DNA from 2 places in the Ruegeria sp. AP11 genome. Region 1 is predicted to be linked to the other one. Evidence: riboswitches for the same ligand, from Rfam matches in the RefSeq annotation. Region 1 holds a riboswitch; the other holds the start of a gene.
What was found. Region 1 has a riboswitch for thiamine pyrophosphate ahead of thiB (thiamine ABC transporter substrate binding subunit). Riboswitches for the same ligand answer to the same signal wherever they lie in the genome.

Region 1 (4,584 bases):
ACCACATCGCGCGCTGCGGGCACCAGAACGCGCAGAGCAAATGGCAAGGCCATGACGGCATTCACCAGCGCCGTCACTGGCAGCGCGAACGCCGTGGGGTTGGCCACCGGACGGATCAGGATGAACAGGCCCGTGCCGATCACCAAAGGCGAAGCGGCCAGGCCCAGAATGCCGCTGATTTCGACAATTCCATACCGACCGGCCGCAACGGCCATGGCCATGGGCAATGCCAGCATCAGCAAGACCATCGTGCTGGCGATGGCGACAAGGATCGAAATCAGTGCCGCACGGAAAACCAAAACTGGCATCTCGAAAATGCCCGAAGCTCCGGAAATCACTACAGCCGCCAGTGGCAAAAGCAGAAAGGCCGTCGCAGCGATGATCCAGAACCCATCGAACAGGGGCGCGCCACCGTCCCAGCGGCGAATGGCCCGATCCAGCCCACTTCCGAAGCCGTCGCCGCGCGAAAACCTCAGCGCGGCAAGGGCAGCAGCGGCTGTCAGGGCCAGTTGCAGCGCAGACAACAGCGCCGCCCGGCCCAAGTCGAAATCATAGGTAAAGGACTGATAGATCGCCAGTTCGATGGTTGTCGCGCGCGGTCCCCCGCCCAAGGTCAGGGCAACGGCAAAGCTGGTCAGGCAAATCGCAAAGATCACCGCCAGCACGCCGGGCAGAATCCGCTTGAGCATCGGCAATTCGATCAGGCGGAACATCGTTCTGCCGTCACAGCCCAGTTGCGCGGCCAGGCGGAACCTCTCAGCAGGGATTTCCTGCCACGCCTGCAAGACCAGACGCGTGGCCAGCGGCAGATTGAAGAACACATGCGCCAACACAACGCCATGCAACCCGTAGATCCGTATCGGCGGCAGACCAAAGAGGCCCAGGACATCCGAAATCCACCCCGCGCGGCCAAAGACCTGCAACAACCCAAAGATCGCCACGATGACTGGCAGAATAAACGGTGCACCCAACAGCGCGATCAGGGCACGTCGCCCCGGAAATCGCCGCCGGGCCAGCGCGCGTGCCACTGGTATCGCCAATGCTGCGCTGAACAGGGCAGACAATACCGCCTGCACAAGCGTGAAACGCAAAGCCGCCCAATCCGCCGGGCCGAACCCACCGGCCGCATCAGCCCGCAGCGCAACAGCGGCCAGAGTCCCAAGGATCAGTGCAGCGACCAGAGTCGCCGCACCGATACCCGGCCAGGGGCTTACTGGCTGAGCGCGCCCAGCCATTCCGCAAGCGCCTGATCACGTGCCTCCGCAGCGTCTTCCGGAGAATACAGCAGCGATTTTTCTGGTTTGATCAGCGTGTCGAACCCATCCGGCAAGCCCGACGCCGGGGTCACCGCCGGATACATCCAATTGGTGGTTGGAATGATCTGCTGAAACGCTTCCGAGACCATGAATTGCAGGAACTGATCCGCCAGTTCTGGCTGATCGGTTCCAGCCAGTTTGGCTGCAACTTCCACCTGCATGTAGTGGCCTTCGTCAAACGCGGCAGCCGCTTTACTGGCATCTTCTTCGGCAATCAGGTGATAGGCGGGCGACGTGGTGTAGCTGAGAACCATATCCGCCTCACCCTCAAGGAACAGACCATAGGCTTCGGACCAGCCCTTGGTCACGGTCACGATATTGTCGGAAAGACCGGCCCAGATTTCCGGCGCTTCATCGCCATAAGCCGCCTTGACCCATAACAACAGACCCAGACCGGGCGTGGATGAGCGTGGGTCTTGAATGATGATCTTGGAGTCGCCATCGGCCAGTTCACGGAAATTCGCAGGTGCGCCGGCATCCGCATTATGGACAAAGGCAAAATATCCCCAGTCATACGGGGCAAACACGTCATCCGACCATTCGATGGGCAGCGCGTAGTCGGCGGCAATCGGGCTTGGTGCAAACAGACCGGTTTCCTTGGCTGCGGTGATCAGGTTCGTATCCAGCCCCAACACCACATCGGCGCCCGAGTTTTCGCCCTCGAGCCGGATACGCGACAGCAGCGCAGCGCCGTCTTCGACGCCGACAAGGTTCAGGTCGCAGTCACAGACTGCCTCGAACGCTACTTCTACTTTGGGGCCCGGACCCCAATCCGAGACGAAGCTGTCATAGGTATAAACGGTCAGCTGAGGCTTATCGGCCGCCACGGCCGTTGTTGCACTCAGAAGTCCCGCAGCAATCAGCAGATGTTTCATGTCATCCTCCATTGCGACGAGAGGGCAAGGATGGAAGAACCGTCACCTTTCCCTCCGCCGGTTCTAGCCGGTTCAGGTTCAACGGGTTCGCCGATGGCATCTCAGCGTATTGATCACGCACCCCGAGGTAAGGGCTTGACTAGGAGGGATCGGATCAAAAGACAACCGGATTCTTCCTCATTTGTACTTGCCTCAGTGATGTCAAGTTAGCAAGCACTACCGGGCGACCGAGCTGTTTCATATGACAGCACACAAGTATCCTGCTTGAACCAAGACAAGCCGGTGTCTCTTTTTGTCATGTCGGTGAAACTTGCAGGCGATCCGAACGTGCTGATCGTGGGCGAGCCGACAATGGTGCTGGAGGCTGCCGAGCAGGCGCAGATTTTCGAGCTGATTGATGACATCTAAGCGCTTAAAAATTCTGCTAGCGGTGGGAGAGGGACAAAAAATGGAGGCCAGACCCCCATTGGGCATCCTGTTGACCGCAAGAGCGATTTCATTACGATCTGCCCAAATCCACCTTATGCAGGGAGACGTGATGAACCACTCTCTCAGGACCAAGCTGGACCGTCTCGGGCCAAACGCGCTGTCGAAGCTTGAAACCGTCGGCTTTGACAGCAATCGTATGCGCCGGAGCCTGCCGCCTCTGCAAACTTTGGTCGCGTTCGAGGCGGCGGCGCGGCTTGGCAGTTTCACCCTGGCCGCCGCCGAGCTCAACCTGACCCAGCCCGCCGTCAGCCAACAGGTAAAACTGCTGGAACACAGGCTTGAGGTGGCGCTTTTCCGGCGCAGCAACAATCAGATCGTTCTGACCGAAAATGGCGAGCGTTTCAGTGCGGCGGTTTCCGCGTTGCTGGATAACCTGAGCGAGAGCGTGCACGAGCTGACCCCGAATGAGGGGCGCATGACGCTGACCGTCAGCATGCTACCCTCTTTCGCTTCGACTTGGTTTGCGTCCCGATCCGGGCGCTTTGTGGCGGCGCACCCGCAGATCGACCTGATCGCCCTGTCTACGGTGGCCAAAACCGAGTTTGGACAGGAAGGCGCCGACGTCGCCATCCGATGGGGCCCCGGTGGTGCCACGGGTCTGTATGAAGAACGGCTGATGAATGAAAACCACGTTCTGATTGCGGCGCGCGACGTGGCAGAACACATCGGACCAGACGCCGCGATCACCGACCTGAAGCGGTTTCCGATGATCCACGACACCAACCACAGCGAATGGCGCCAAGTCATTGAGATCAATGGTGGCGCGCCTGAGGATTTTGAAAAGGGGCTGTATTTCGGCGATGCCAGCGCATCCCTGAACGCCATTGCCACGGGACAGGGGATCGGCGTCACGCGCGATGTTCTGGCCGCTGATCTGTTGGCGCGGGGCGTGGTCGTACCTTTGCCATTCAAACAGGTACCCGGGCCGCATTCCTACTTTTTCCTCTGCCCAGAAACCCGGCTGGACCAGCCGCGCGCGCAAGCGTTCCTGACATGGTTGCGGGCTGAGATCGGCTCTGCCTAAGAAATTCTTTTGCACTTCCCAAGCAGACAGCATTTGTCGCGGGGTCAGGATTTGAGGACACTCGGTCAAACCATGCGCAAAGGAACGGCCAAATGGAGTTTTCGCTTTTCAACCTGATGACCAAACCGGTCGACGGCTCAAGCCATGCGGACGTGTTCGGGCAAATGCGCGACATGACGCGGATGGCGGATGATGCAGGGTTCGATATTGCGTGGTTTGCCGAACACCACCTGTCGAACTACTGCATCTCGCCCTCGCCACTGATGACCGCGTCGCATATGGCGGGGGTGACCAAGCGGATCGGTCTGGGGCCGGCGGTCGTGGTCATACCGTTCTACGAACCGCTGCGTCTGGTCGAAGACATCTGCCTGACCGATCAATTGACCGACGGGCGTCTGGTTCTGGGGCTGGGCACCGGCTATCAGCCACGCGAATTCAAGAAATTCGGGTTCGAGATCAATGACAGGCTGATGCGCGGCCTTGAGATCTGGGATTGCATCGAACAGGGCGTTTATGGCGGCGTGATCAACTTTCAGGGTCAGCACATCCGGATCGAGGATGCGGCACTGTCGATTGCCCCGGTGCAGGACCGCATTCGCACCTTTGCCGTGGGCAATGCCCCAGAGATGCGCCAGAAAATGATTGATTACGGGGCCGAACCACTGACCACCCCTGCCATCGGTCCCAACGCGATTATTGGCACCACGCGCAGGCTCTATCAGGAAACGCGGGCAGAAAACGGGCTGGGTCTCGTGGGGTTTCCCTTTGCCGTTCAACGCTACATCTATGTCGCCAAAGACAAGGCGGATGCCCGCGCCGCGGCAGAACAGGTGCTGATCCATGCCCGCATGGCCAACAACATGCGGCAGCCCGACCCGCA
Region 2 (4,584 bases), on a different contig from region 1:
TGGTTGCCATGGGCGCCGCCATTCAGGCCGGTGTTCTGCAGGGCGACGTCAAAGACGTGGTTCTGCTGGACGTGACCCCGCTGTCGCTGGGCATCGAAACGCTGGGTGGCGTGTTCACCCGTCTGATCGACCGCAACACCACGATCCCGACCAAGAAGTCGCAGGTCTTCTCGACCGCCGAGGACAACCAGAACGCCGTAACTATCCGCGTGTTCCAGGGTGAGCGTGAGATGGCTGCGGATAACAAGATCCTGGGTCAGTTCAATCTGGAAGAGATCCCGCCCGCACCGCGCGGTATGCCTCAGATCGAGGTGACTTTTGATATCGACGCCAACGGCATTGTCTCGGTTTCGGCCAAGGACAAAGGCACCGGCAAAGAGCAGAAGATCACCATTCAGGCCTCGGGCGGTCTGTCGGATGACGACATCGAAAAGATGGTCAAGGACGCCGAGGAAAACGCCGAGGCAGACAAGGCCCGCAAAGAGCTGGTCGAAGCCAAAAACCAGGCCGAAAGCCTTGTCCACGCGACCGAGAAATCGATCGAGGAACATGGCGACAAGGTCGACCCGTCGACCGTCGAAGCGATCGAACTGGCCGTTGCCGCGCTCAAGGATGAGCTGGAATCGGACAATGCCGACAAGATCAAGTCGGGCATCCAGAACGTCACTGAGGCTGCCATGAAACTGGGTGAGGCGATCTACAAGGCGCAAGCGGAAGAGGGCGAAGATGAGCCCGCCGCCGCTGATGCAGCACCTGGTGAGGATGACATTGTCGACGCCGAGTTCGAAGATCTGGACGACGACAAGCGTAACTAACGGGTAACCGGGCCAATTTGGGCCGGTCCGGTTGCCGGGCCGGCCCAATTACGTTGAGGCAGAAGGAAGAACTGATGTCCAAACGCGACTATTACGAAGTGCTCGGCGTGTCCAAGGGCGCTTCTGCGGATGAGATCAAGAAGGGCTTTCGCAAGAAAGCCAAGGAATTGCATCCTGATCGCAACAAGGACAATCCTGATGCCGAGTCGCAGTTCAAAGAGGCCAACGAGGCCTATGACGTGCTGCGCGATGCCGACAAAAAAGCCGCCTATGACCGCTTTGGCCACGCCGCCTTCGAAAACGGCATGGGCGGCAGCGGTGGTCGTCCCGGCGGCGGCTTTGGACAGGGCGATTTTTCCAGCGCGTTCTCGGATGTGTTCGACGATCTGTTCGGCGACTTCATGGGCGGTCAGCGGGGCGGCGGCGGACGCCGTGCCGCACGCGGATCTGACCTGCGCTACAACCTGCGGGTGACGCTGGAAGAGGCCTATGCTGGCCTGCAGAAAACCATCAACGTGCCCACGGCGGTGGCCTGTTCGTCCTGTGAAGGTACAGGGGCCGAAGGTGGCGTCGAACCCACCGCCTGCCCGACCTGTTCGGGGATGGGTAAGGTTCGCGCGCAGCAGGGCTTTTTTACGGTTGAACGCACCTGCCCGACATGTTCCGGTCTGGGGCAGATCATCAAGAACCCCTGTAAATCCTGTGGTGGCGCCGGTCGCGTCGAAAAAGAGCGCGCCCTGTCGGTCAACATCCCCGCCGGTGTCGAGGCCGGCACCCGCATCCGTCTGGCGGGCGAGGGCGAGGCCGGAATGCGCGGCGGCCCTCCGGGTGATCTTTATATCTTCGTCGAAGTGTCCGACCACAAGCTGTTCGAACGCGACAGCGTGAACCTTTATTGCCGCGTGCCGGTCAGCATGGCCAAGGCGGCGCTGGGCGGGTCAATCGAAGTGCCCACCATCGACGGTGGCCGCGGCCGCGTCCAAATCCCGGCCGGCAGCCAGTCAGGCCGCCAGATGCGCCTGCGTGGCAAAGGTATGCCGGCCCTGCGTGGCGGCGGCATCGGTGACATGTTCATCGAACTGGCCGTTGAAACGCCGGTCAATCTGACCAGCCGCCAGAAAGAACTGCTGCGCGAGTTTGACGATCTGGGTGAAGATAACCACCCGGAATCAAAAAGCTTTTTCTCCTCCGTTAAATCCTTCTGGGACGGTATGAAAGGCTGAGGCCGCACCAAGGGGGCTCTGCCCCCGCCGCCCTTTGGGCGACTCCCCCGAGATTTTTATAGCCAGATGAAGTTGGGATCCCCTGCTTCATCTGGCCAAAAATATCCCGGAGCGCGAGGCAGAGCCTCGCAAAAACCCCTTGCGTCTTTCCTCCTTCCCTGAGATGTTCCGCGCCAACCGTTGGGGTGCCCTGATGAAGGGGCTGAGAGGTGCTGTTGCATCAACCCATCGAACCTGATCCGGGCAATACCGGCGTAGGGAACGGTCTTAACAAATCAGACGTTTTCCATGCCCCCGTTGCCCTCAAACAGATGGAGCACACGGATGGCACCTATTGCGTTGACAATCGCCGGATCCGACAGTGGCGGCGGGGCGGGAATACAGGCCGATTTGAAGGCCATGTCAGCTTTGGGCGTTTATGGCGCCAGTGTCATAACAGCTGTGACCGCGCAAAACACCCGAGCCGTGACAGCGGTGCATGGCATCCCATTGGATGTGATCACAGCACAGATCAATGCAGTCCTCGGTGACCTTGATGTGCGGGCGATCAAAATCGGCATGCTGGCCACACCTGACATCATTCAGGCGGTGGCGGATGCAACTTCTGGTTTCGAAGGTCCTATCGTGCTCGATCCGGTCATGACTGCCAAATCAGGGGATGCTCTGCTGGCGGATGAGGCGGTTCAGACGTTGCGAGAGCTTCTGTTGCCGCGCGCGAGGGTGCTGACCCCGAACCTGCCCGAGGCCGCGCGGTTGCTCGATCGACCCTCAGCTGAGACGCCTGAAGACATGAATGCTCAGGGTCGGGCGCTGTGTGCGTTGGGCGCGAAATCTGTTCTGATGAAGGGGGGGCATGGCACCGGGGATGTTTGCCGCGATCTGCTGATCGAAGCCTCGGGGCCGGTCCATGAATTCAAGGCACCGCGGCAGGAGACCAGAAACACCCATGGCACCGGCTGCACTCTGTCCTCTTCGATAGCTGCTGGTCTGGCCCGGGACCTCACGCTCGTGGATGCTGTCGCGCAGGCGCATGGCTATCTGCAGGGCGCAATCTCGGCGGCGGATGATCTGAAGATCGGTCGGGGCCACGGGCCGGTACATCACTTTTACCGGGTCTGGCCCGCGTGATGGTCTGGTCCGTCATCGGGGCAGGTGTCGCCGGTCTGGCAGTGGCCAGTGAACTGGTTTCGCGCGGGGCGCAGGTGCAGGTGTATGATCCGGGCGGCCCACCGGGTCCGCATGGCTGTTCCTGGTGGGCCGGGGGGATGCTGGCCCGCTGGTGCGAATTCGAAAACGCCGAAGAACCGGTGTTGCGATTGGGGCAGATGGCCATCGACTGGTGGACTGCCCGCACGCAGGTGCATCAATGTGGCACGCTGGTTGTGGCCAATCCCCGTGACCTGCCGGACTTGCGCCGCTTTGCTCGTCGTACGCGCGGGTTTCAAGAGGTCAGTAACGGCGATATCGCCATGTTAGAGCCTGATCTACACGGGTTCAGCAAGGGCTTGCATTTCACGGATGAGGCGCATCTCGACCCCCGACAGGCCATGCTGGATTTGTGCCGCGACCTGAAGGATCGGGGGGTTGTGTTTCACCGCAAACTCGCCCCGGCGCGGCTTGAAAATGCTATTGATTGCCGCGGGCTCCACGCGCGTGAAATCCTGCACGACCTGCGCGGTGTGAAGGGTGAGATGCTGGTGATCCGATGCCCCGACGTGACCCTGTCCCGTCCGGTGCGCCTGCTGCATCCGCGTATGCCGCTCTATATCGTGCCGCGCGGCGATGGCGTCTACATGCTGGGCGCCACGATGATCGAATCCGAGGACAGCAGCCGGATCACTGCCCGTTCGATGCTGGAACTGCTCAGCGCGGCCTATGCGCTGAACCCGGCTTTTGGTGAAGCTGAGGTGCTTGAGATCGGTGTCGATCTGCGCCCCGCCTTTCCGGACAACCTGCCGCGTATTCGTCGCCTGGGGCGGACGATCTATGCCAACGGGCTGTATCGCCATGGCTATCTGCTGGCCCCGGCCTTGGCGCAGGGCGTGGCCGATCTGGCGCTGGAAAACAAACATTCGGAGATGGTCGATGAAGATCGTGCTTAACGGCGAACCGCGCGAAGTGCGGGCCGAAACCCTGTCAGAGCTGTTAGAGGAATGCGGCTTCTCAGGCCGCGTCGCTACGGCGGTGAATGAGGATTTCGTGCCCTCCAGCCTACGCATCGCCCACAAGCTGGTCGATGGCGACCGGGTCGAAGTGGTTGCTCCGATGCAGGGAGGTTGAGGATGAAAACCTTCTATGGCACCGAACTGCCTAACCCGCTGATGCTGGGCACGGCGCAATATCCCAGCCCTGCCATTTTGGAGCAGGCGTTTCGTGACAGCGGGGCAGGGGTGGCGACTGTCTCTCTGCGCCGGGAATCCGGGGCCGGGCAGACGTTCTGGCAGATGATTCAGGATATTGGCGTGCTGATCCTGCCCAACACCGCCGGTTGCCACACGGTGAAAGAGGCGGTGACCACCGCACATATGGCACGCGAGGTGTTTGGC

Region 2: another riboswitch for thiamine pyrophosphate. It lies ahead of thiD (bifunctional hydroxymethylpyrimidine kinase/phosphomethylpyrimidine kinase); the one in region 1 lies ahead of thiB (thiamine ABC transporter substrate binding subunit).

The regions. Positions count from the first base shown of each region.
Region 1 is NZ_JBQFJB010000002.1:284,405-288,988, reverse strand. It holds gene ACR3E4_RS19255 (thiamine/thiamine pyrophosphate ABC transporter permease ThiP) at 1-1,235, opposite strand, end outside; gene thiB (thiamine ABC transporter substrate binding subunit) at 1,211-2,191, opposite strand; TPP riboswitch at 2,223-2,326, opposite strand; gene ACR3E4_RS19245 (hypothetical protein) at 2,474-2,599, shown strand; gene ACR3E4_RS19240 (LysR substrate-binding domain-containing protein) at 2,730-3,704, shown strand; gene ACR3E4_RS19235 (LLM class flavin-dependent oxidoreductase) at 3,797-4,584, shown strand, end outside.
Region 2 is NZ_JBQFJB010000001.1:1,532,456-1,537,039, reverse strand. It holds gene dnaK (molecular chaperone DnaK) at 1-815, shown strand, start outside; gene dnaJ (molecular chaperone DnaJ) at 890-2,038, shown strand; TPP riboswitch at 2,210-2,316, shown strand; gene thiD (bifunctional hydroxymethylpyrimidine kinase/phosphomethylpyrimidine kinase) at 2,363-3,166, shown strand; gene ACR3E4_RS07950 (FAD-dependent oxidoreductase) at 3,163-4,140, shown strand; gene thiS (sulfur carrier protein ThiS) at 4,124-4,318, shown strand; gene ACR3E4_RS07940 (thiazole synthase) at 4,321-4,584, shown strand, end outside.